2 regions of the Paenibacillus sp. HWE-109 genome follow, and region 2 is predicted to be linked to the other one. Evidence: riboswitches for the same ligand, from Rfam matches in the RefSeq annotation. Region 2 holds a riboswitch; the other holds the start of a gene.
The links. A riboswitch is a leader RNA that binds a small molecule or an ion and turns the genes downstream of it on or off. The one in region 2 is predicted to bind cyclic di-AMP.
Positions count from the first base shown of each region.

Region 1: linked by a shared signal. The riboswitch ahead of LOZ80_RS27445 (APC family permease) and the one ahead of LOZ80_RS29425 (C40 family peptidase) in region 2 are both predicted to bind cyclic di-AMP.

Region 1 covers NZ_CP091881.1:6,424,074-6,436,156, forward strand. Annotated here, with positions in the region: gene LOZ80_RS27405 (NUDIX domain-containing protein) at 1-445, opposite strand, end outside; gene LOZ80_RS27410 (MBOAT family O-acyltransferase) at 520-1,950, opposite strand; gene LOZ80_RS27415 (SGNH/GDSL hydrolase family protein) at 1,947-3,044, opposite strand; gene LOZ80_RS27420 (CPBP family intramembrane glutamic endopeptidase) at 3,079-3,723, opposite strand; gene LOZ80_RS27425 (hypothetical protein) at 3,913-5,358, opposite strand; gene LOZ80_RS27430 (hypothetical protein) at 5,475-5,690, shown strand; gene LOZ80_RS27435 (polysaccharide deacetylase family protein) at 6,533-7,567, opposite strand; gene LOZ80_RS27440 (YqkE family protein) at 7,564-7,824, opposite strand; gene LOZ80_RS27445 (APC family permease) at 7,880-9,715, opposite strand; cyclic di-AMP (ydaO/yuaA leader) riboswitch at 9,813-9,962, opposite strand; gene LOZ80_RS27450 (NAD(P)/FAD-dependent oxidoreductase) at 10,167-11,396, opposite strand; gene LOZ80_RS27455 (EcsC family protein) at 11,609-12,083, opposite strand, start outside.
Region 2 covers NZ_CP091881.1:6,850,565-6,862,647, reverse strand. Annotated here, with positions in the region: gene LOZ80_RS29430 (cryptochrome/photolyase family protein) at 1-1,381, opposite strand, end outside; gene LOZ80_RS29425 (C40 family peptidase) at 1,475-1,948, opposite strand; cyclic di-AMP (ydaO/yuaA leader) riboswitch at 1,952-2,092, opposite strand; gene LOZ80_RS29420 (hypothetical protein) at 2,260-3,078, opposite strand; gene LOZ80_RS29415 (M1 family metallopeptidase) at 3,105-5,060, opposite strand; gene LOZ80_RS29410 (YwhD family protein) at 5,265-5,804, shown strand; gene LOZ80_RS29405 (transglycosylase domain-containing protein) at 5,978-8,002, opposite strand; gene speE (polyamine aminopropyltransferase) at 8,372-9,199, shown strand; gene LOZ80_RS29395 (YwiB family protein) at 9,377-9,787, shown strand; gene argS (arginine--tRNA ligase) at 9,793-11,466, shown strand; gene LOZ80_RS29385 (S8 family peptidase) at 11,923-12,083, opposite strand, start outside.

The sequences.
Region 1 (12,083 bases), 430 kb from region 2:
TAGACGCCATTTCCTGCAAACTGAAGAAGCCGGCTGCATCCACTTCCACGCCATCCGGGATGGGTTCACCGCCAACATAGGCCATTTCGAAAGCGATATATACATTGTGGATGCTTCTTGGCAAATCACGCACAGCGACCAAGCGAGAAACCTTCGCCTGAACGCCTGATTCTTCAAGCACTTCTCGCACAATGGTATCCTGAATCAGCTCAAACTGCTCAATATAGCCGCCCGGGTTCGTCCATCGGCCCTTCCCTGGCTCCTGCGCTCTGCGAACAAGCAGAATTTTCTCATCTTTCATAACAAGGGCGCCTACCCCAATGCTGTAATTGCCCCAATGTACGAAGCTGCACGCCGTGCATGCTCTTCGCACCGTACCATCCACATCGCGCGACTCCATGGCGGATCCGCAAGTCATACAAAATTTAGCTTCCATCTGCTTCATCTCCAACTTCCTATAATAATCTGTTCTATTAGCTTACTTCTTTAGACAGATAATAGGCAACTCCGAATCCGTGGCTAGAACTGAAAATAAATAAAAGAACTTTGCTCTGGCTTCAGCACGTACAATAATATTAGCACGACCAGGCAGTAAATCGCTGCCCTGACAGGTGAAGGAATCCAACGATGCCACGCCGTCGACACGCGATCAAGATGCCTTAATAAGTAAGCCTCCAAAATATGAAGCGCAAAAAGTCCTGCCGCGATCCCCCAGAAATGCCATACCCATCTTGGCATGAGCAATGCCTTAGGATTCAGCATTCGACTAATGAGATCCATTGCGGTATGAAGCCCTTCTGTTCGAAAAATGACCCAGCCGAGGCAGGTTAGCATAAAGAAGACACCGATTGCCAGAATACGGTACCACAGATACTTTTGAATATAAACGATTCTAAGCCGCTGAAGCAGCATCACATATAATTTGTGACCGATCAAAAGCCCTCCTTGGTACATCCCCCAAGCAACAAAAGTCCATTTACTCCCATGCCAAAACCCGGAAATCGTCATAGCCGCAAATAGATTGGCATATTGTCTGATCTCACCGCGCCGAGATCCCCCTAGTGCAATGTAGATGTAGTCACGGATCCAGGAAGACAAGGTGATATGCCACCGCCGCCAGAACTCCGTTGCATTGGCGCTTAAATAAGGCGTATCAAAATTTCTGGCCAGCTCCAGTCCGAACAGGCATCCCAACCCGACAGCCATATCGCTGTAGCCTGAGAAATCGCAGTAAATCTGAAAGGCATACAAGACCGAACCCGTCCATCCCTCAGCCCCGCTGATGGTGCTCGCTTGTGAGAAAAAGCTGTCGCTATAGGGCGCCAACTGATCTGCTATGCCCATTTTCTTCAGCAAGCCCAGTACAATAAAGAAAACTCCCAGACGTATCTGCGCCGGGTTAAAACGAATTGTGTCCAACTGCTGAATCTGCGGCAAAAATTCCTTGCCTCGCATAATTGGCCCAGCGATCATATGTGCGAAAAACATAATGAACATCCAGAACCGCAGCAGCGAACGCTCGGCAGCAATCCGCCCCTTGTAAATATCGACTAAATAAGAAATCAATTCAAAGGTATAGAAAGAAATACCGAGCGGAAGCGCATAGTGCAGCCATGACGCTTCGTGGGCGACCAAATGGACAGACAGGAGCTTCTCCAAACTGCGCAGGGCAAAATCAGTGTACTTAAAAAAGACGAGATTGCCTGACGTCAACAAAATCCCTATCAATAATAGGATGCGCCGCCCGCTGCTGGCTTGTTCGATCCATCGTCCACACCCAAATACCGCTAACGAGACAATTCCGAACAAAAGCAAGTAACCAGGCCCCACTACGCCGTAAAAAATAACATTAGCCGCTGTCAGCAACCAGAGCCGATGCTTAGGAATGAAATAAAATAATCCCATCGTGATCACTAAAAACAAAGCGAATTCCGGCGTATTAAACATCATAGCGGTTTGGCTGCCCCTCTCTGTCTATAAGCATCCCATATCAGCTGCGCCATCATCTTATACCCCTCCGGCATGAGATGAGTGAAATCGGTAAACCAACTTTCTGAAATCTGTCCTTCGAGATTTAAATAATGAACAGGTAATTGCGACAAAAAATCGTCCAATCTCCCGCGATTCTCTACATAGCCAGGATCATTGACGAAATCCTTCATTAAATCATGATTCGTCCCCGCCATTACGATCCAAGTTTCTTTCCCTTGTTGATGACGTATGATTTGCCGTGTGAAATAAACATCAGGATTAGACTCTGCTAAATCCAATGGCTGATTGGTAAAAGCCGCCTTCAACTGATCTTGCTTGAGCATCGCATCCAAAGAATCCCGGTCCTTCGTATACCAAGGCTCTGGCTGAGCTAGTGAATCATCGGGCAATGGCCGATTGTGCAGCTTATCCCATTGAATATCTACAGATTTTTGGTAATAATCCTTGTACGCTAATAACGGAATGTAGGGATACACCTGCTTTTTCAGCAAATCCTGCAGCCATATGTAGGGATTTTTATATAGGGGATACTCGCTTGTTTGTCCTAATTGTGATTTGAATTTGCGATACGAAGCAGGATCTAGCACTCGCAAATTCTCCTGCCACCATGAAAGAACAGGTTGATAAGGTACTCTAGGCACATAACTGGCATATCTCACATTTAAAATGACATGGTCCGTAGATATCCCCTGCTCATCGAGCATGAGCAGCATCGTATAAATATCGCCCAGTTGCGAGCCTGGAAAAGAAAGATTGAATACAGTCGGATGCTCCGGCATTTGTCCCAGAAATGCGCTGATGCTCTGATCTGAACTGCCTGGACTTCCATAAAAGACGGAATCCCCCAGTAGGATTACGTAGTCTTGAGCAGGGTCATGGTCAATTTTGCGCTTCATATAACGGATGACCGGGTCAATATTTTGAACATTATTAACGATAAGCGGGTAGCTCAGCCTGTTGCGATACACGGCTTCTGCAGAAATGACATAAGGAAGCAAGATATTGATTAGTAAAAAAAATACGACAACATAAGGGATACTCTTCTTCTTCATCCATAATCACCCAGAAGTTAGACGCACGATTGGTTCAAAAGTTGCTGATGAAGGTGGGGAGGTAGCTAAAATAGATAACTATAATCCCCGTGTCCGCCAGCGCATGACAGATGATTGAACCCCATAGTGTACGGAACTTGATAACCATCCACCCCCATACGATTCCTGCGAAAAAGACAAGCAGAAAGAAGATGAGCGGGTAAGGACCTTTAAACATAGGCAGCAACACCAGAAAGTGGTACAGGCTGTAAAAAAAAGATGAGATTAATACCTTATATTTCATTGAATGCAGCTTTTCAAGAATAAAACCACGCCAGTAAATCTCCTCCAATAGAGGATTAACCAAGGTCAATATGAAAACAAGACCTATTGTATATTCACCTGTAAATTCCCATTTTTTCAACAGTAATCCAAGTTGTGAGGAGTCAAATAGCTCATTATGAAGCAACGCGCCTGAAACGATAATACCCACTAAACAAAAAGTCCCCAGACCAATCCCTACAAGGATATGACGTATTCGGGTCTTATCCGTTAAGTTTCTCAAGACATTTGTCTTAAACAAGACGGGCATCAGGAAGAGCCATCCATAGAACAACAGAAAAGTAATCGGTACATTCTGAAATACATACAAACCTGCATAAATCAAAACAGTTGGCGCAATTAGCAAAAGAAGTATCATGTTTAACCGCCTATGAGTAGTTTAGGAAATTTAATTTTGTTCCTGTATAATCCATGCTATCGTTATTACGTCTTTCTAATAAGTACTAACTTTGACTAGTACCTTTACATATAAAAAAGCATCAAACTTGGGCACACTCAGCATTGTCGGCCAAATGTTCGCAAATTTGATGCTCAGCGTTAATTCGCATTAAACCAAGAACATCGCCACAACGGTGGTCACAGCCAAGCCGATGAGCACAGGCTTCAAATTCCGTCTAGCGAGCTCGAACGGACTGACGCCGCAAATCGCCGCGGCCGGAATCAGCGCCCACGGGATCAGCGTGCCGCCGCCGACCCATATGGCGGCTACTTGCCCTAGCGCGGTCAACACGGCGGCGCCGGAACCGATCGCGGTTGCGAAGAGCTGCGCAATCGAGCCCGCGAGGGAGATGCCGGAGAAGCCGGAGCCGTCGAGGCCGGTAATCGCGCCGACGACGGTCAGCGTCACGGCACCGACCGCGCCGTTCAGCGGGACATGCCCCGCGAGTGCGACACCGAGATCGTTCACGATCCCGTGCGAGCCATCGGGGAGGATTTTCCCGTACAACTCGGTGAACGCGGAGTCGCCGAGGTAGAAGAAGGCCGCGATTGGAATGACGGGGCCGAATACTTTGAAACCGAAGACGAATCCCTCTATGAGGTAGGAGGTGGTTTGCTCCAGCCCTTGATTGCGATGCGCAAGCAGTGTAACCGCAATCAAAATAAATACTGCGGTGCCGCCAACAAGCGCTGTTGCATCCCCGCCTTGCAGATGTAGCACGAACATTGCTACGACATCCAGGGCGAACAGGAGCGGAATCAGGATCGCCAGCAGTTTTTTCAACTTGGGCGCCAGATTGACTTTGACCTGTTCATCCGCTCCAACCAAGGCACTGCTATCCCCAGCGTTGCTCCCAATAAGGCCATCCCGCCAGGTGCCTTTCTTCATATCCCGCCGCATCATCCAGAATGCCGTAATCGTTGTGACAAGCCCCATCACGATAACCAGGGGAATGCTTGCCTCCATGACGGAGCTCACTGGCAATCCAGCGGCGTCCGCAGTCAATTTGGGCGCGCCTTGAATAATGTAATCCCCCGACAGCGCGATACCGTGCCCAAACAGATTCATAGCCATCGCGGCTCCCAATGCAGGCAACCCAACGCGAACGGCTACAGGAAGCAGAACCGCTCCAATCAACGCGACCCCAGGAGATGGCCAGAAAAACCAAGACGTCACCATCATGATGATACCGATGCCCCAGAAAGCCATGGCAGGTGTCCGCAGAAACCGGGTTAATGGCGCAACCATGGTCTCATTAATTCCTGTGCGTATAAGCACCCGGCTCATTGCCACAACAATGGAAATAATCATAATTGTGCCCATCAGTTCTTTGGTCGCATAAATAAAACTGTTAAAAATCCCCGATACCGACCCGCTTAACGTTTCCGTCGCCAACAAGCCAAGGGCAAAAATACCGACCACACAAATCATTGTGGTATCTCTGCGCTTGATCAAAATCGCAAGAATAAAGCCAATAAATACGAGATAGACCCAATGAATAGGCAATAATTGTATGTCCACTCGAATCACGCATCCTCTCTGCCTGAGCAGCATTTGGTGCTACATTGTATGCTCGGCTAGGCCTAGGCGTTCGCGCATTTCGGGAGTTGACAGGCACCTTGTGGTACAATAGAGGAATTATTTTAATTATGTTAGGGGTATGCGTGCTAATGGCAAGTAATCAACGCTTAGTAACCGATGCCGATTTCCAAGAAGCTGTGGATCGGCAGGCGCCTGTTCGTGTTTTTAAAGATGATCATATCGTGGATTCGAACGCGGTTGTCTTGCGTTTCAGCGACAAAACGATTGTCGTTCAGACAAGGGTCAGTGATTTGACGTACTACGATCGGGACGCATGTGAATTTTTTGAGATGAAACGAAGGTAGGTAGGTAGGTAGGTAGGTAGGTAGGTTCCTTGGTATCCGAACAGACCTAAGAAAAACGGCTGCGCCGCCCTGAGAGATCAACCTCTTATTAGCGGCAAAACCTATGGGGAAGGGAACTCTAGTACGCTATTTAAGCAAATAGCAGGGATACGAGGGCAGTTGCGGAACTACAGGGTCTTATTTCCAACGAAAAGCGCTGAATTTCCTATGAAACAGCAAAATAGCGTACTATAGTTCCCTCTCGATCGCGATAATGCCACTTTTTGCTAGAATAGCGCCCTGTAGTTCCCTCCCTCCACGCAAGACAGCTGAAGTAACTCCTCCGCATTCACTCCAAAACATATAATTGAAATAAGCCTAGCCTGTGCGGCTAGGTTCTTTACAATTTTGTTCTGGGATGAATAGGCAAGCTTCCCCCAAAGGGGCAATGGAGCTTGCGGGACGCCCTTACGAATCCAACACCCCTTATTCGATCAAAATCGATAGATTTAAAATGACAACGAATTCCAGATGCGTTATTTGAAGTAAACGATCACTAATCCGCCTAAAATCCACCTCATAACGCGTCTACAGTTTGTTAGATCTAAAAAGTAGCTATTTTCTCGTATATAAGCATAATACAGTTCGTTAGCAATGGCAGGGGGGCGGGGATTGCAAGTTCGAGTGAGGTTGGGATTGCGGGTTCAGGCGGGGCTCGGATTACGGGTTCAAGCGGGGCGGGGATTGCAAGTTTGAGTGAGGTTGGGATTACGGGTTCAGGCGGGGCTCGGATTACGAGCTCCGGTTGGCTTGAGTTTGCCTATCACCCCCATTTATACCCTTTGTATTTCCCGCCGGAACTCCTACTCCAACAAATAGGTAGCAAGCTGAACGAAGTGAAACCCAGCTTTCTGCAATTCAGGGATGGCTTTGATGACGCCTTCCGCCGTATCTTTCTCTGGGTGATTCATATGCGCAAGCACGATAGAACCGCTTTTGGCTTGGAGCAGCGCACGGTAGACTTGCTCCGTGTTATACGTCGCCCCGGCATCGCCAAGTAGATTATAGCCTGCCAACTGGGCGCCCAAGTCATGGACAATGCTGGCAGCAACGTCATCATAATAGGCCGTGCCTGAGCGGAAAAACAGCGGCCGCCGCCCCGTCAGCTTCTCAATCTGATCGGCATTGTCCGTTACCTCATGGATGACTTCGCTTACGCTTTTGGTTCCAGCAATGCCATACGCCAACCTGCCGTTGACAGACAAGGGACGATGCTCTGTGCCGTGATTCTCGATTTCAAAAAGCGGATTCGCCGCTAACTCAGCAAAGACCTCCGGATTCGCCGCGATCCACCGCGCGTTGATGAACAAGGTCGCGGGGATCTTCTCCTTGATCAAATATTCGATCAGCTTCCGGTCGTATCCACTGCCCTCTTTCCCTCCGCAAGCGTCAAACGTCAGCGCTATCACTTGTTCCTTCGTGACCATATGCGTCCGTACGCCTGCGACTCGTTCCCCCCACTTATGGGGAGCGATTTGGCTGTAACGGTCAACCAAGTCAGAGATATCCGATGCAGACAGGGAGGTATGTGTTACGGTTGCGGGCGGGCGGGACTCGGGAGTGGGCGCTGGCCCCGGTGCAAGGCCGGGCGCGACTGTTGGCTCCCCTCTAGGCGTCTCCGAGCTCAGCGCTGAAGTGGGCGCTGACTCGGAGACGCGGTCGGGCGCGGCCGCTGCTTCCCTGCCAGACACCACCGGGCTCGGCATTGAACTCGTCGCCGAAAGCGGCAAACTTGCTTCAGCCGACTCCGCAGCGCTCTGCGAACGGCTTGACTGACAGCTTGACAGCGCCATCATCGCGAATAGAAAAAAGAGAAAGCACAAGCTGCGCTCTCTCATTTGTGCTTTCTCCAGTCAAGTCCGCTCTTCTCGAGCAGATGTCCAAAATCGTTCTCCAGCCGTTTCTCCTCCGCTTTGCGTGCAGCTTCTGCCTCAGCTCGGAGCGCATCCTTGCGCGCCTGTTCCTCCGCTTTCATTGCGTCAGCCTGAGCCTTCAGCCCCTCCAGAATTTCTGGGCGAAGCAAATCCTTGAGCGTTGCCGGTTTATCTTGCACACTGGTATCAGCGGTTGTGGACGACCATTTCTTCTTAGCCATAACGGGTTCACCTCTGTTCTATTTCTCACACAGTTTTCCCCTTTATTGTACAACTCTACTCGTGCAAATGATAGGGGACAGTGGCGACAACGATATCTTTGTCCGCTTGAAGTTTGGAACGAATACGCGCCGCGGACTGATTGTGGAGCAGTCGGTGCCACCATTTTTTCGGCATAAATTGCGGCAGAATGACCATAATCGATTGTTTTTCCGAAACATGCGTATCGATCCGTTCGATAAATTCAGCCAGCGGCTTCAGAATCGTCCGGTAACGTGATTTGAACACAACAAGCCTTACGCCAGGGTCCCATTTGTCCCACTTCTCCTGCATCGCTTCTTCATCCTCATCGGAGAATGATACGTAGAAAGCAATGACGTTGGGCGATAACGATTTGGCATAGTTCAAGGATTGCGCAACAACGCGGTGAATCCCCGCTACGGGGACAATAATAACAGGCTCCTTCGTGCACACACGCTCATGCTCGATATCAATGCGCAGTTGTTTGGCAACGTCATCATAGTGATGACTCACCTTCGTAATGAGCCAGAGCAGGATTGGCGTCACGATAATGACGATCCAAGCACCCTCGCTGAATTTGGTGAAACAAAAGATCAGCAACACGGCAAAGGAGACAATGCCTCCTAAACCATTAATAAGCGACTTGCCGATCCAGCCTTTCACGCGTTCTTTCAACCATTTGCGGACCAGACCGCTTTGCGCCAGTGTAAAGGATAAGAAAACGCCAATTGCGTATAAAGGAATAAGTGCATCTGTTTTACCTTTGAAAATGATCAAAAGAATACTGGCCAGGACACCTAGCGTGACAATCCCGTAGTGAAAAGACAACCGGTCTCCTCGGTATGAGAACATACGCGGGAAGTTTTTATCTTGAGCCATGATGGAAGCCAAAATAGGGAATCCGTTGAAGCTGGTATTGGCAGCCAACACCAAGATCAGCATGGTGCCGATCTGCGTGGCATAGTATAGCGTTCCACGGCCAAAAGCTTGCTCCGTAACCATCGATAAGACGGATGTGTGACCATGCGGATCAGGCGCGATGCCGTATCCCAAGCTGAGCAGCGTCACACCGCCGAATACGATAGCCAACAGCGTGCCTAGCGAAGCTAATGTGCGCTTGGCATTTTTCACGGATGGTGTGCGGAAATGCGGGACAGCGTCGGAGATAGCCTCGATGCCAGTTACGGCTGAACAGCCGGAAGAGAATGCTTTCAGGATGACGAATAGCGTCAATGAACTTGTCATGGAGCTTGGCGCGAACTGAATCGGATGCATGTTCATCGAACCGCTCAGCATGTCGAAAATCCCTTTGCCAATCAGCAGTAAAATACAAAGAATAAAAAAGTACGTCGGAATCGCGAACACAGTTCCAGACTCGGATGTGCCTCGCAAATTAAGCCAAACCATCAGCCAAACCAAGATCAAAGCAATGGGAACAATATATGGCACCGTGATTGGAAATGCCGACGTGATGGCCGTCACACCGGCCGAGATCGATACCGCAACGGTTAATGTATAATCGATAAGCAGCGAAACTCCTGTGAGTCTCCCCCAAACCATGCCTAAATTTTCTTTGGCTACCATGTAGGCGCCACCGCCCATAGGATAAGCCTCAATCACTTGACGATAGCTGAGCACAAGCAGCGTAATCAAAGCGATAATGGAAATCGCAATCGGCAATGAGAATGCAAAAGCAGCAATGCCCACTGTTGCAAGCTCTAATAGAATTTGCTCTGTACCATAAGCCACCGAAGATAGCGCATCTGAAGAGAGAATGGGTAATGCTTTCCAAACCTGCATTTTTTCAGATTCGAGTTCTGCCGATTTGAGCGGCTTGCCGAATACAATTTTTTTCAATGAATCGCTTGTCATGCTGTGAAATTCCTCCAAATTAGTCTAGTATTGAGTTCTTTTCCCTTTTTAGGACGCAAAAAAACACAAGGATAGACCTTGTGCTTAGCCACATGTTCTCCTTTCTCACGATCGCTTACGAGGTTAGCTGACGGGTTCGGGCCGCGAGAAATCTGCCCTAAAGGTACAATATCATGCACCTTATTCACCCCGTTGAAACCTATGGTTCCCCCGCTTTTCTATTCAGAAAATTAAGCGAAATATTCAGTTATAACTACGTTCTGAATACTACTCTCTTCTCAGTTCATAGTAAAGGATGGAAAAGTCTTAAAAAGTATTATTCCAACCTCTCATTCCTCCAATAATTCGCTTACAACGTTTTGGATCTCTCTCTATCTCTTTTTATCTTCCGATATCGTAGTTCTAGGTCATTTCACAGAAAAAAGCTGCCTTGATGGCAGCTTTTTTTCTTCTAACTTCTGACATGAGAATTGCGAGTTGACATTTTTTGTTTAAAAATCATCTTTTTCCATATAAGTGGAATACCGCCTATGAGGAATAAATAGCGCGCATCGATCATTTTTTTGATCAAAGCAGCGAATTTCCCCTTTACTTTTTTCACTTTCAAAGTGCCAACAGCTTCTCCGCGTCCCAATGAAGCCACAGTCCCTTTGTAGTCATAGGCAAAAGGTCTCAGCGGTTTCCCACGCAAGGTATAAAGTAAATTTCGGGCTGTGTTATAGCCTTGCTGGACGGCGATTTGGGCGTTCGCGGGGTATGGTGTCCCTTCCGGACTCATAACAATGGAGCAATCTCCTGTAATAAACACATCAGGGTATTGCCACGAGCGCAGGTAATCATCCACTTTCACCCGCCCCCGCTGCACATCGAATCCAGCTTGCTGCAGCAAGGCGTTCCCGCGAACACCCCCCGACCAAATGATCGTGCCTGCTCGAATGAACTGTCCATCTCCGAGCCGGACGCCGTCCGCTTCGCAGGCTTGAATGGCAGTCGACAACTTATACTGAACGCCTTTGCGGCGCATCACTTCCATGCCGTATTCCACCAAATCATTCGGCAATCCTGGCGGTAGGGCTGTTGGCGAGGCTTCCACATTAATGATTTGCACGAGAGCCGGATCTACATCATAAGTCCTGCATAGAACCGGGATGCGATCGGCCAATTCCCCGACGAACTCCGTTCCCGTAAAGCCCGCACCCCCAATGACGAATGTCAGATACTCTTTGTGCTGGGGATTCATTTTATACTTGGCAAACATATATTGGGTATGCTGGCGGATGAACCGCACACTATTAATGCTATGAATCGACATCGCATGCTCCCGCAACCCCGGAATGCCGAACGTCTCCGTCTCACTGCCCAAACCTACGACAAGGTAGTCATAGCTCAGCGTATCATCCGTTAAAACAACCTTTTTGTCCGCTGGCAGGATTTGCTGAACGGTGGATTTCACGAAATGAATTTTGCGTTCATCGATAAGATCCCTGATCGCGACGCGGGCATTCTCATGATGATCGGTACCCGCTGCGGGCATATGCAGATGCGTCGTCATATAATGATAATCATGCTTGTTTACCAAAGTAACCGTCATTTCTCCCGATCTGATCAGCTTCTGCAGCCTGATCGCTGTAACAACACCGCCATACCCTGCACCCAGAATCACTACTTTCGCTGGTTTCATCTAAATCCTCTCCTCCGATTGAATCACTTATGCTCTACTGAATCGTGATAATCTGAGGACCAAACCCATGAAAGTGGATATGTGAAAATAATCACATAGTTAATCGAGGGTGACGGGCGGTTTGGCTCTCTCTATATGTTATGATTCAACTCCTGAAAAATCACTAGAAAATCGTCTACGACAAACAAAAAAAAGCCGGAGTGCCCATCCACTCACAGCTTCTTAGGTTTCGCTATATCTTGCAGCCAACGCAGCCGAAAACAATTCATCCCCGCCACCCCAAGCTCTTCCAGCAAGCCATAATTGGCCCAAGCCCCGACGACAGCCCCTATACCGGGAACCAACTGAAGCATTTTGCGAAAATCAATCGTATCGCGGTATTCCTGCTGCAACTGCTTCCAATCCACTTGATCCATATAGGCCTCAGCCGGCGGAAAAGTGTCAGCCACGCTGCGCCAATTTTTGATGGTAAGCAGAAGCTCGGGTTTCTTCTCATGGCTGGAAAAAGCCAATTGAAACACATAGAGAATGAATAGACGCTCTCTGTAGTCCTTCGTCGAATAGCCATAGACATGCGCCAGCTCAAACAGAAATTTCAACTTGATGCCAATTAAAATAGGGAAATCCGCAAGCCCAAGCAGAATCCCTCCCGCTCCTGTCCCTGCTCCCTCGGCAGCGGCGATCTTC
Region 2 (12,083 bases):
CTTCCTCAGAATTACCGAACTCAACGGTAGGTTTGCTTTTCAAAATATGTTTGTAAACCTCGATCGCGGCTGCTCTGGACTGCTTCAGATCAACGATGGCATGGGCTTGAGGCTGATGAATCTGCTTGTCGCTTAGTCCGGTCATCTGCGGCAGCCATCTGCGCAGGTATTGGCCGCTCGGATCATAGGTGATCGATTGCGTCACGGGATTCATAATGCGGAAATAGGGCGACGCATCGAAGCCCAAAGAGGCGCACCATAACCACCCGCCGCGGTTAAGGGTATTGTCGTAATCACTGAGTTTGTAGCGGAAATACTGCTCGCCCAGCGTAAATGGACACAGCAAGTTCTTCGTGAGGAACATGGCTGTAATCATTCGCAGCCGATTGGGCATGCGGCCGGTATCATTGAGCTCTGTCATCGCTGCATCAATGATGGGCACGCCGGTTTCAGCTTTGCGCCAAGCCTCGAAATGCCGATCACTCAGGTTGGTGAAGTCAAACGTCTTCTCATAGCTGAAAAAGTTCTCATCGTAGATAGATTGATACAAATAGAAATCCCGCCACACCAGTTGGCGCACCCACGCGGCCGAATGTTCCTGCTCCATGACTGCCTCGTACACCTTGCGGATCGAGATGGCGCCTGCATTAATCGCGGCACTAAGTGAGCTTGTGCCATCATAAGCGTAATAGTCGCGGCGTGCCGCATAGAAGGGGAGATGGTCCGTCAGGAAATCTTCCAGTGATTCTATAGGATTTTCAGCAGGGAAATAATCTTCGAGAGAGAAAGGGGGAACCCAGCTTTGGAAGAGCTCCAATAAGCGTTGGCTGCCCTCCAACTGGGCGAGATCCACCGTCGACAAATCACCCAGATGAAGCGGCGAAGAAGGACGATAGAAAGTTTGCAAGTAGGTGTTTAGCTTTTTATAAAAGGGGGTATAAACTTTGTAAGGACCGCTTTTGCCAGAGGAAATCTGGAAATCGGCTAAATCCGCCAAGGTGTGATCAACGAATTCCGTGAACGGTACACCTCGTGCTCGAGCGGCTTCACGAAGCTTCCGATCGCGTGTTTTGGAATAAGGCGTGAAATCCCTATGTACGATAACCTCATCTATCGGTGCGTTGTGCAGCACTTGTTCAAGAACAACTTCCGGCTCTCCGTACACCACATAGATCGTTTTACCATATTGCTTATAAAGGTTCATCAACCGTCTCACATACCGCAGAAATTGCTTGCCGCTATGGGCTTCATGTCTAGAATGGCGCAGTAAAAACGGATCGAGAATAAGCATATGCAGACTAGGTCCGCCACTGCTCAACAAGTAGTTGAATGCAGCCAGATCATCTACCCGCAAATCCTTCCGATGTAGGAATAATTTCATTATAGACTAGGCCTCCCGACAGAATAAAAGCCTGGAAAGCGGCTCTTTCGAGCTGAGGCTTGTCCAGGCTTTATTCATAGTATTGCAGGAAAATTACTTGGATTCAGCAGTCAGCTGATTGTAGATATCATCCCACAGAACGCGTCTGGCGGATACATACCGTTTCGCATAATAGGATTCGCTTAGTTTGTTTTTCACAATACCTTCATTGGATGCGGAATGAATGAATTCACCGTTTCCAAGGTAGATACCTACGTGAGAAACACCTTTGCCACCTGTGTTGAAGAACACAAGATCACCTTTGCGAAGATCACTTTTGTCAACCCAATAGCCTTCTGTATTTTGAGAAGATGAACTATGAGGAAGGTCAATGCCGAACTGGTCGAAAACGTATGCGGTGAATCCAGAGCAATCAAAGCCCTTTGTTGTCGTTCCCGCATCTCTGTACGGAACACCGAGCAATCCGTCAACCGTTTCATCCAACTTAGATTGTGACGCTGATACACTTCCTAAAGCTACACTCAAAAACAAAACAAGACTAAAAACAAGAGCAACAATCTTTTTCAACTGCTTGTCTCCTTCCGGTGCCTACGAGGTTAGCTGGAGGGTTCGGTTGAAGGTTCCCTATGATCCCTGTCTTGCAAGATCAATTCACCCGGGTAGTGGTTCCCCCGTTTCCCCATGAAATGGAGAATTCGGCATGAAATATTTGGTTTTTTTGATGCTAGTCCTTGTAATTCGTCATAAAGATCTAAATTCCTCTTTTTATGAACGCTTTCTTTTGAAAAAGTGTGGAAAACACAGCTAAACAGACAAAAAAATCCCCATTCGCTGAGGAATGAGGAAATTTAAGTCAGTATAAGCTTTTTTTGTTGATTTTAACCGTTCAATTTAGCGGAAAGCAGTTTGAATTGTGACGTGATCGCCCAAATTTGCAGGAATATGTGGAAAAGTGGGAATAGCTGATAAATGATTAGCGCTACCAGACCTGCCCATAGGTAAGTAGCCGTAATCGTGAGCCCTGCCAATAGTCCCGAGCTAAGCAAAAGAAGGAGCGCCAGTCCGACAATAGGAAACGAATAGCGAATAAAGGTAATGACGGTGGAGAGAACACCCAGATGGCCGGCAAGCGCGAATTGCACATACATGAAGAGCAGATGCAAGAGAAATCCATAGACCAGCATGCCGATGAACCATGGCAGCAACTGCAGGGCAGCCTGCTCATAAGAGGTGCTGTGCGCCAAGGTTGTTTGCGCTTTGGGCAGCAGCCAAATGAGCGGCAGCAAGGTAAGTGCAATTCGCGCGATATACGCAAGGAGGAAAGGGAGCGTCAGCACCTTGATGCCTCGGAAGAAGCGATAGCCGGCATTTTGTTCAGAATGCGTGAGCGAGTAATACACGCCGCTGCTGAGCACCGGCGTGAGCAGCATGCGCAGCGCCAGCAGAGCTCCGAGCCACCAGAGATAGGAATGGCTCAGATCAGTTTTCATGAGCTGAAACTGGCTTTCAGCCAGGAACACCTGCAGCGCTTCTTTGGGCTGCTCACCGCCTGGAAAGCGGTGCATAAGAGGGACAAGCACCCCCTGCACCAGCTTATAGAGCAGAATGCTCCAGCCCATTTGATACACGAACAAGATGATCGTGGCGAAAGGCTGCGCGAAAGCTGCCCTTAAGCCGGATTTGAGATAGGATGTCATGGAGGTCCCTCCTTAAGGGTTATGCTTTACCAGGAAACCCAGCCGAAAATGGCTTGCAAGAATTGAATGATGCCGAGATTCCAACGGATTTTCCACTTCGGATTCACTTCTGTTTGCAGATAATTGTTGATGTGCTTGTTTTCTAGAATGAGTGAATACTTAGGATCAATGCGAACCCAATCTACAGGTGCCGTGTGGGTTAATTTGAATTCAATCCGGCTTTCCTTGCCATCCCACGTTTTGTCGAGCGAGGTGCCGTCAGCGAAATGGAAGTGGATAGGAACCTCCGGTGAATTGCCGCCTTTCTTCGAAATGACAATCGTGCTGTCATAGGAGGGCTTCTCTTTCATTCCGCTGGCTTTCACTTGGATACTCTCCACGGAGTAATCCATCATCATCGCGCCATACACATATTCATTGAAGAAATCATCCCATTTGGTTTTGGTCACGTCCTCAACGACATTTTGAAAATCCTTCGTCGAAGGGTGTTTGAACTCCCATTTCTGGAAGTAGGTGCGCATGATGCGGTCCATTGTCTTCGTACCGACTTGTTTCTCAATAGCTTTCAGCACAAGTTTCCCTCGTGTATACACATTTTCCGCATACTGATCATGTCCGGTGTAGGCCCATGCATTCTGATTCAATGTATTAGGGGAAGTAATATAGCTGGACTCGACCGCCAGATTAGGGGAAACCCCATAATCCATTTCCATGACCTTGTCCTCCGCATAGGAGGTAAAGCCTTCATCCAGCCAAGCTTCCTCGAATTCATTGCTGGCGACAAGTCCGTAAAAGTACTGATGGCCGATCTCGTGAACAACGACGCGTTCCAGTTCCAGATCAGGTGTTTTGTCGTCGGCTCCCCACGCGGTGACGAGCGTAGGGTACTCCATGCCGCCAGCGCCATTGCCGCCCGGGGGAGGCACCACGACTGACAGCGTTGAGTACGGATACGTTCCGTACCATTGGCTGTAGCGGGAAAGGGCTTTTTTCGCTGCATTCATATAGCGGTCTTTCAAATCCTGATGGTTGGGATCGAGGTACAGCTTAATCTTCACGCCGGGAATTTGCGGCGTCGAGAAGGGCTCTTCCACATAAACGAAATGCGGCGAAGCGGACCAGGCAAAATCATGCACATCATCCGCGTAGAACTGATACGTTTTCATGCCTTTATCCGTCACTGCCGGTTTAACAGGGAATCCGGTCGCCGCTACCGTATAGTTCGACGGCACTTGGATTTTCACGTCGTACAAGCCGAAATCGGCATAAAACTCAGAATTGCCATGGTATTGATGGAGATTCCAGCCAGGTTCCGTGCGCCCCCTTGTTCCTGCCCGTTCATAGGCAGCAACCTTAGGGAACCATTGCCCTGCCATTACGAAATCATCGACATAGCCCATTCTGGCGAAAACAGCAGGCAGCTTGACGAGGAATTCCGTTTTGATCGTCACTTGTTCACCGGCACCTACCGGTTTCGGCAGCGGAATTTTGAGCAGCGTATGATCGTCTTTATTGCCGTCGTCCGGTTGAACGAACGTCATTCGGGGACTAAGATCTTCGCCATCCACGGTTTTAACGGATAGCAAGTCCATACTGCCGCTGGTGCCTGTCCGGGCTTCATCTTGTCGCAGCTTCCCGCCGGATTCGCGCATGAATGTCGTTTTCTTGGACGCGAAGGCATTCGGATACAGATGAAGGTAAAGCTCTTGTACAGGAACGGATCCCGGGTTTTCCCATGTTAGCGTTTGTTGCCCCTGGAGCTGTCTTGATTCCGGTGTATAGGCAACGTTCATGTGATACTCCGCAATGCGGTAACTAAGTGGCGCCGTTGTTTGATTATCCAATGGTTTGCCGCGATCAGCAGGCTGCATGTCCGGCGCCGGAGCAGACGGTTCTTCTTTGGAGACGACCGGAACCGCCAGTCTACTTGCAGATGGGAGCAAAGTTTCAGACAGCAAGACAGCGCCTGCTGCAAGGAGCATGACAACGAACCATTGTACCTTGCGGTTTTTGAATAGAACACTCAATAGATTCACCCCGCCTAACAAGCATCTACAGCATGTATATGTAGACAACCTGGGGAATATTTCTGCGAGTGGAAAAGAATTGTTGAAAAAGGCGGTTTAGACGCCCATTCCTGGGATCTGGCGATCTCGCCCTTGTTCTGAGGGGTGACTTTCGCTACAATGAAGCAAAGTGTCATTTTATTATTACGAAGAGTGGATGGTGCCCTTATGGAAGCGGATAAAAAGAAGCTGGCCTTAAATATAGTAAGCTCCAAAGTGAATCACAAAGGCTTTGGTGCCGGAGCGATCGATTTAAGCAATGTGTCGGGTGTCATTATTGATGGCGATGAAGCTTACCTGGATGAAGGTACCCTTCATGCGAAGAGTAAAATTGAGAAAGGCATCAAATTCTCGACGAACAAAGAAGATGTGCCCAATGGCCGCAAAGCCTGGATAGTGTGGGTTGCGGTAGACCGGACGGAAGAAGGCGCTTATTATGCCGGGATGTCCGCATGTGAAATGCTGGTCGATACAGAAGCACGTCGTGGATGGAAAATCCTAGCGGATCATGTGAACAAAATGGATGGCGCGATGAAACGCAAATTCATCCTCGAAGGTTTGTCAGACGGGGAGAAGGCCGCGCTCAAAAAACAGCTGATCAGCCACAACGAAGAATGGTGGAATCGCTCGGATCAAGTGCTGAAAGATGCGCTATCTTAATCAATTCGGGGCTTAATTTGAGAATATGAACATTATGTGTCATCCATTGTTACACAATGGTGAACCGAGTATACTAGACCCTAGTGTATGTTACCTCATATACTAGGACAGCAAAAAGGCAGACTAAGACGCGCTTAGTTCTGCCTTTTTGTGTTTACTGGGACGTGCCCGGATCAGTCGTTCCACCAACGTTTGAGATCGTTCCACCAGGAGCCGTTTTGACCTTTTGGCGTGGCTTTATTATCATCGCCCGAAGCGGGCTTCGCAGGTTTGCCCGTGCAATAAGTCGTTGGCTCCGTGCCGGCAAGAAATGTCTCCAGGTGAGCATTCGGGCAATCTTCATTGGATAACTTGCCGCTCACCGGATCAATATAAACGCTCTTGACGCCTTCGGGTACAGGGAATAGCTTAGGCGGGATCGCCTCCAAGGTTTGTTCCGTGAACTCGGCGAAAATCGGTGAGGCCAGATGCGATTCCACCGTAGAGATATCCCGGTTCTTGTCATAGCCGACCCAGACAGCCGTCGCAAGCTCTGGTGTAAAGCCGACCAACCACGCATCGGTATCCGTTGTGCCGGTTTTGCCGGCAATCGGCCGCTTAATGGTGCTGGCAACCCGATTTCCAGTGCCGCCTTCCTCGAACACACTCTCCATTAAATTGGTCATCACATAAGCAACAGCAGGATCAAGCACGGTCTCAGTCTTCGGGCTTGCTTCATATAAGACATTCCCACTGGCATCTTCAATCCGCACAATCGCCGTCGTCTCATGGTGAATGCCTTGGTTGGCAATCGTCCCGAAGGCGGAGGCCATCTCGAAGGGGCTGACGGGGAACGATCCTAGAGCCAGCGATGGCAGCGGCTTCATCGGAGAATCGATGCCAAGCTTGCGGGCCAAGTCGATGACCTTCGCGGGGCCGACATCCAGAATCGTGTGTACGGCATAAATGTTATCCGATTTCGAAATGGCTTGGCGCATATCAATATTGGCGTTGACGTACTGGTCATTGAAATTTCTCGGCGTGTACTTCTGCCGTCCTTCATCGTAAGTGAACACTGTTGGTTCACTTTTTACCAGCGTAACTGGCGTGTACCCATTTTGCAGGGCAACCATATAGACGATCGGTTTAAAGGAAGATCCTGGCTGTCTCGTATTGGAGAGTGCGCGGTTGAACTGATTCTCAGCGTAGTCACGCCCGCCGACCATCGCTTTAATTTCACCGGTTCGCGGGTCGATGGCGACGAGGGCTGCTTGCAGATCCGGTTTATCAGCGAGCTGCTTGGTGACAACACGTTCTGCGATGTCCTGCGCTTTTTTATCCAGAGTCGTGTAAATCCGAATGCCGCCTTCATCGAATTGTTCTTCCGAGATCCCCAGCTTCTCAGTCGCCAGAGAACGTACATAATCGCGGAAATAGGGAGCGGCCGCCGGTTTCTTCTTCATTAGCGGTTGAATGGTCAGCTTTTCCTTGCCTGCGGCATCTGCAGCAGCTTGTGTAATGAACCCGCTGCGCACCATGGTTTGCAGGACGATCTTTTGGCGATCCATCGCATTTTTCAAATCATAGTACGGTGAATAATAGCGAGGGCCTTTCGGAACCCCGGCAATCATGGCGCTTTCGGCCAACGTTAATTCACTGGCATGCTTGCCGAAGAACAGCTCAGAAGCCGTTTCGATGCCATACGTGGAATGACCGTAGTAGATTTGATTCAGATAATTCGCGAGAATTTCATCCTTGCTAAGCTGCATTTCCATCTGTATGGCATAGACGGTTTCTTTTATTTTACGAGACCAGGTTCGATCATGATTTAGATATAAATTCCGAGCTAATTGCTGCGTTATTGTCCCTGCTCCTTGCACCTTGGCCATCGCTTGCACATTGACAACGGCAGCCCGGGCCACCGCTTTAACATCGACCCCGAAATGGTCATAGAAATGCTGATCTTCGACGGCCAGCGTCGCATTGATTAGATAGGGTGATATTTCCTTCAGTGTAACGACCTGCCGATTTTGCCCCGAATAGAAGGTGTCAATCAACTCGCCATGGGTATCATACATTTGAGAGGTTTGCAGCATTTTGGTGACAGGCAAAGTTTGGGCGCGTAAATAGACGAAGAAGCCGGCAGCCAGAATGAGCAGCAGAATGCAGGACGTGAAGAAGAAGGAAAACATTTTCTTAATGCGACGCATCCAGCGCATAGAAGCGGGAAGTTCTTTATCTCTTGGTTTCTGAGGTGTGCCTGAGGCGGGCGGGCGGTTATTATTTTCATTCTCGGACATCGTGCTCTGCCTCCTTTCTCCTTGGCCACGAAGGCTTTACTATCCAGTATGGAAAAGCATGGCAGTCCGTATTCAACAAATTGTAAATATTTTTTGTGAAATATGTAAAATGGCTAGGAAATTATTGCATTTTGAGGGTAATGAACTATAATACAATTTGTGCGTAGAAAGGGACAGGAAATGTTAGACTCCCATCGCATGACTTTTCCAACTGGTGGCACACTGTTAGAGATAACGAATATCAGTATTTATTCATCCCAATATAGTCTAGCGAAAGAAGGTATGAACATGGATTTGTGGTACACAGAGAAACAAACGGATAGCTTCGGCATCACAGCCAAAGTGAAAGAAACTTACGTAAGAGAACAAACGGATTTTCAAGACCTTTCGATGATTGAAACCGAAGAATGGGGAACGATGCTGACTCTCGATGGCATGGTCATGACGACTGTGAGAGACGAATTCGTCTATCATGAAATGGTGGCACACCCAGCGCTTGTTACTCACCCGAACCCAGAGTTCGTTCTTGTTGTAGGCGGCGGCGACGGCGGCGTTATTCGTGAAATCATGAAGCATCCCAAGGTGAAAAAAGCGGTGCTTGTGGATATCGATGGGAAAGTCATTGAGTATTCCAAAAAGTACCTGCCGACAATTGCCGGCGAATTGGACAACCCTCGTGTTGAAGTGATCGTGAACGATGGCTACATGCATATCCACGACCACAAGAATACGTACGATGTGATTATGGTCGATTCCACGGAACCTGTGGGTCCGGCTGTTGAACTTTTCTCCAAAGGTTTCTATCAAGGGATCTATGAGGCACTCAAAGAAGACGGGATTTTCGTTGCTCAAACGGACAACCCTTGGTTCAAAGCAGACCTGATCCAAACAGTTAACCGGGATGTCAAAGAAATCTTCCCTATCGTACGTGTATATAGCGCGAACATTCCTACGTACCCAAGCGGTCTGTGGACGTTCACTCTGGGCAGCAAGAAACATGATCCGCTGCAAGTTGAAGAAGCATCAATTCCGGAATTCCCGACGAAGTACTACACACCACGTCTACACAAAGCGGCATTCGTATTGCCGAAGTTTGTGGAAGATTTAATTAAGTAATCAGGATATGAGAGCCGCCAGCTGATCTGTGCTTGTCACGGAATGGGCTGGCGGTTTTTGTTTGTATCGTGTCCTCATCCATTGAATTCATCGACCTTATCATATAAACTAATACCTAACTTGCCTTATCTTGACATCAGGTGCTTGAGGACCTGCAGAATAGGAGAATGACGGACCATGACGGCAAAAACGCCCGTGCGCATTCGAATTGAGAGTCGGAGCGGAAGCGAGACGACGGTGCAGAAGGCACGGGGAGATCTCTATCGCAAAGGCAATCACACGTATATTCGCTATGAAGAAGAGCCTAGCGAGCTAGGACGAACGGTAACGCTAATTAAGCTGGAAGAGAATTTAATACGCATCGTCCGTCAAGGAGATGTACAAGCCGAGCAGACGTTTGTGGCCGGTGAGAAGCGGATCGGCTTTTATCAAACCCCACAGGGCCGGTTGGAACTCGAAATCGAGACTCATGAGCTGACATTGGAGGCCGATCATGGCATCGGCATTACGAGGTGGCGCTATGATTTATATGCATCAGGCTCACATGCGGGGACATACAGGATCAAGTTGTTAATTCAGGAGGAGTAAGACGAATGGATGTACTAAACGAAGTCAAAAGTATAGTGAAAGAAGCGATTGTTGAAGCAGTACTGGCTGCGGGTATCGTGGAAGCGGATCAATTGCCGGAAATTATTCTTGAGGTTCCGAAAGAGAAAACGCACGGGGACTTTGCTACGAATGTCGCGATGCAGCTGACGCGTATTGCCAAGCAGAATCCAAGACAGATCGCAGAGAAGATCATCGCGGGCCTGAATAAGGAAAAAGCAAACATCGCAGAGGCGGAAATTGCTGGACCGGGCTTCATTAACTTCAAAATGAACAAAGTGTACTTGTACCCGGTGATCGCTAATGTTCTTGAGCAGGGTGAGCGTTACGGGGCATCGAACGTTGGTCAAGGGCTGAAAGTTCAGGTCGAGTTCGTCAGTGCGAATCCGACGGGTTCATTGCATTTGGGACATGCCCGTGGAGCGGCTGTTGGGGATGTGCTTTGCAATGTGCTTGATCTGGCCGGATACGAGGTTTCCCGCGAGTATTACATCAATGATGCAGGCAACCAGGTCGTCAACTTGGCGAAATCCATCGAAGCCCGTTATTTGCAAGCATTGGGGCAAGAGGCGGAGATGCCTGAAGATGGCTATTTCGGAGAAGATATCAAAGGCTTTGCTGCGGATCTTGCTGCCGAAGAAGGGGATCGCCTTTTGAGCTTATCGGACGATGAGCGTCGCGCGTATTTCCGTACGTACGGATTGAAAAAAGAACTCGACAAAATCAAACGCGATTTGGGTCGCTTCGGTGTCCATTTCGACAACTGGTTCTCGGAAACGTCGATTTATGAAGATAACCTCATCCCACCGGTGCTGCAAGAGTTAAGGGACAATGGGCACATCTATGAAGAAGAAGGCGCAACTTGGCTGAACACAACGCCGCTGGGGGATGACAAGAATCGTGTGCTTATCAAAAACGACGGTTCGTTTACTTACCTTACACCGGATATCGCGTACCATCGCAACAAATTCGGGCGCGGCTTCGAGCGCTTGATTAATATTTGGGGCGCAGATCACCATGGTTACATCCCGCGGATGAAAGCCGCCATGACCGCGCTTGGCTTTGAGTCGGATCGACTGGTTGTGTTGATCGCGCAGATGGTGAGCCTTTTCCAGAATGGTGAAAAGGTGAAGATGTCCAAGCGTACTGGCAAAGCGGTTACGATGGAAGATCTCATGGACGAAGTTGGCGTCGATCCGATCCGTTATTTCTTCGCGATGCGCAGCATGGATTCGCATTTGGATTTCGACATGGACTTGGCGGTTTCCCAGTCCAATGAGAACCCGGTCTTCTATGTGCAGTATGCCCATGCACGGATCTGCAGCATCTTCCGCCAGGCGGAAGAGCAGAACATCCAGCTGCTCCCGCTGGAGCAGGTCGACCTGACACAGCTTACGTCTGAAGCTGAGTTTGACTTGCTGCGCAAGATTGGCGAGCTGCCGGAAGAGATCGCCATTGCGGCTGATCAATATGCGCCGCACCGTCTTATCCGCTATGTATACGAACTGGCGAGCCAGTTCCATAGCTATTACAGAGGCCACTACGTCATTTCGGATGACGCAGCTTTGACGCAGGCGCGCTTCGCTTTGCTAGGCGCTTTGCGCACGACCCTCGCCAACACGCTTCGCGTTGTAGGCGTATCGGCTCCGGAGCGGATGTAGGCTCCGCTCCCGCACATACACAAAAACACCTCCCACTCCACTTGCGTGAATGGGAGGTGTTTTTGTGTACGTATAAAGAATTTATATGTTTTGGAGTGAAAGCGGAGTTGCTCACGCTGCCTCGCGCGGAGATAAGGGAACTACAGTGCGCTATTATAGAAAAAATCGCTATTATTACAGGCTTGAGGGAACTACGATCCGCTATTTTGCTGTTTGATGGGAAATTTAGCTTATTTCGTGGAAATAAGGCACTGTAGTTCCGCTATTGCTCTAGTATATCTCCTTTTTGCTCAATTAGCGTACTACAGTTCCCTTTATAGGATTTGTCGCTTTTAAGAGGCTCATTTCTCAGGGCGGCGAAGCCGGTTTTCTTACTTAGGGGCTGGCCACGGGACACTTGTGCGTGTTGCAACGGCCGCGCCCGTACCGCCCCGCTCTGCCGCACCGCGCCCCGCCCTAGCTCTGCCGCGCCGCCCGAATCGCCCGCCGGGCGTTCAAATGCCCCGGCTGCCAGCGTGAGCTCTGGCGCTTGCTCAGACCGATTGCGCAGCGGCGCAGCGCGCTTTTGATCTGCAGCGGCGACATCGGCTTGATGGACAGCATCAACGCGACTACGC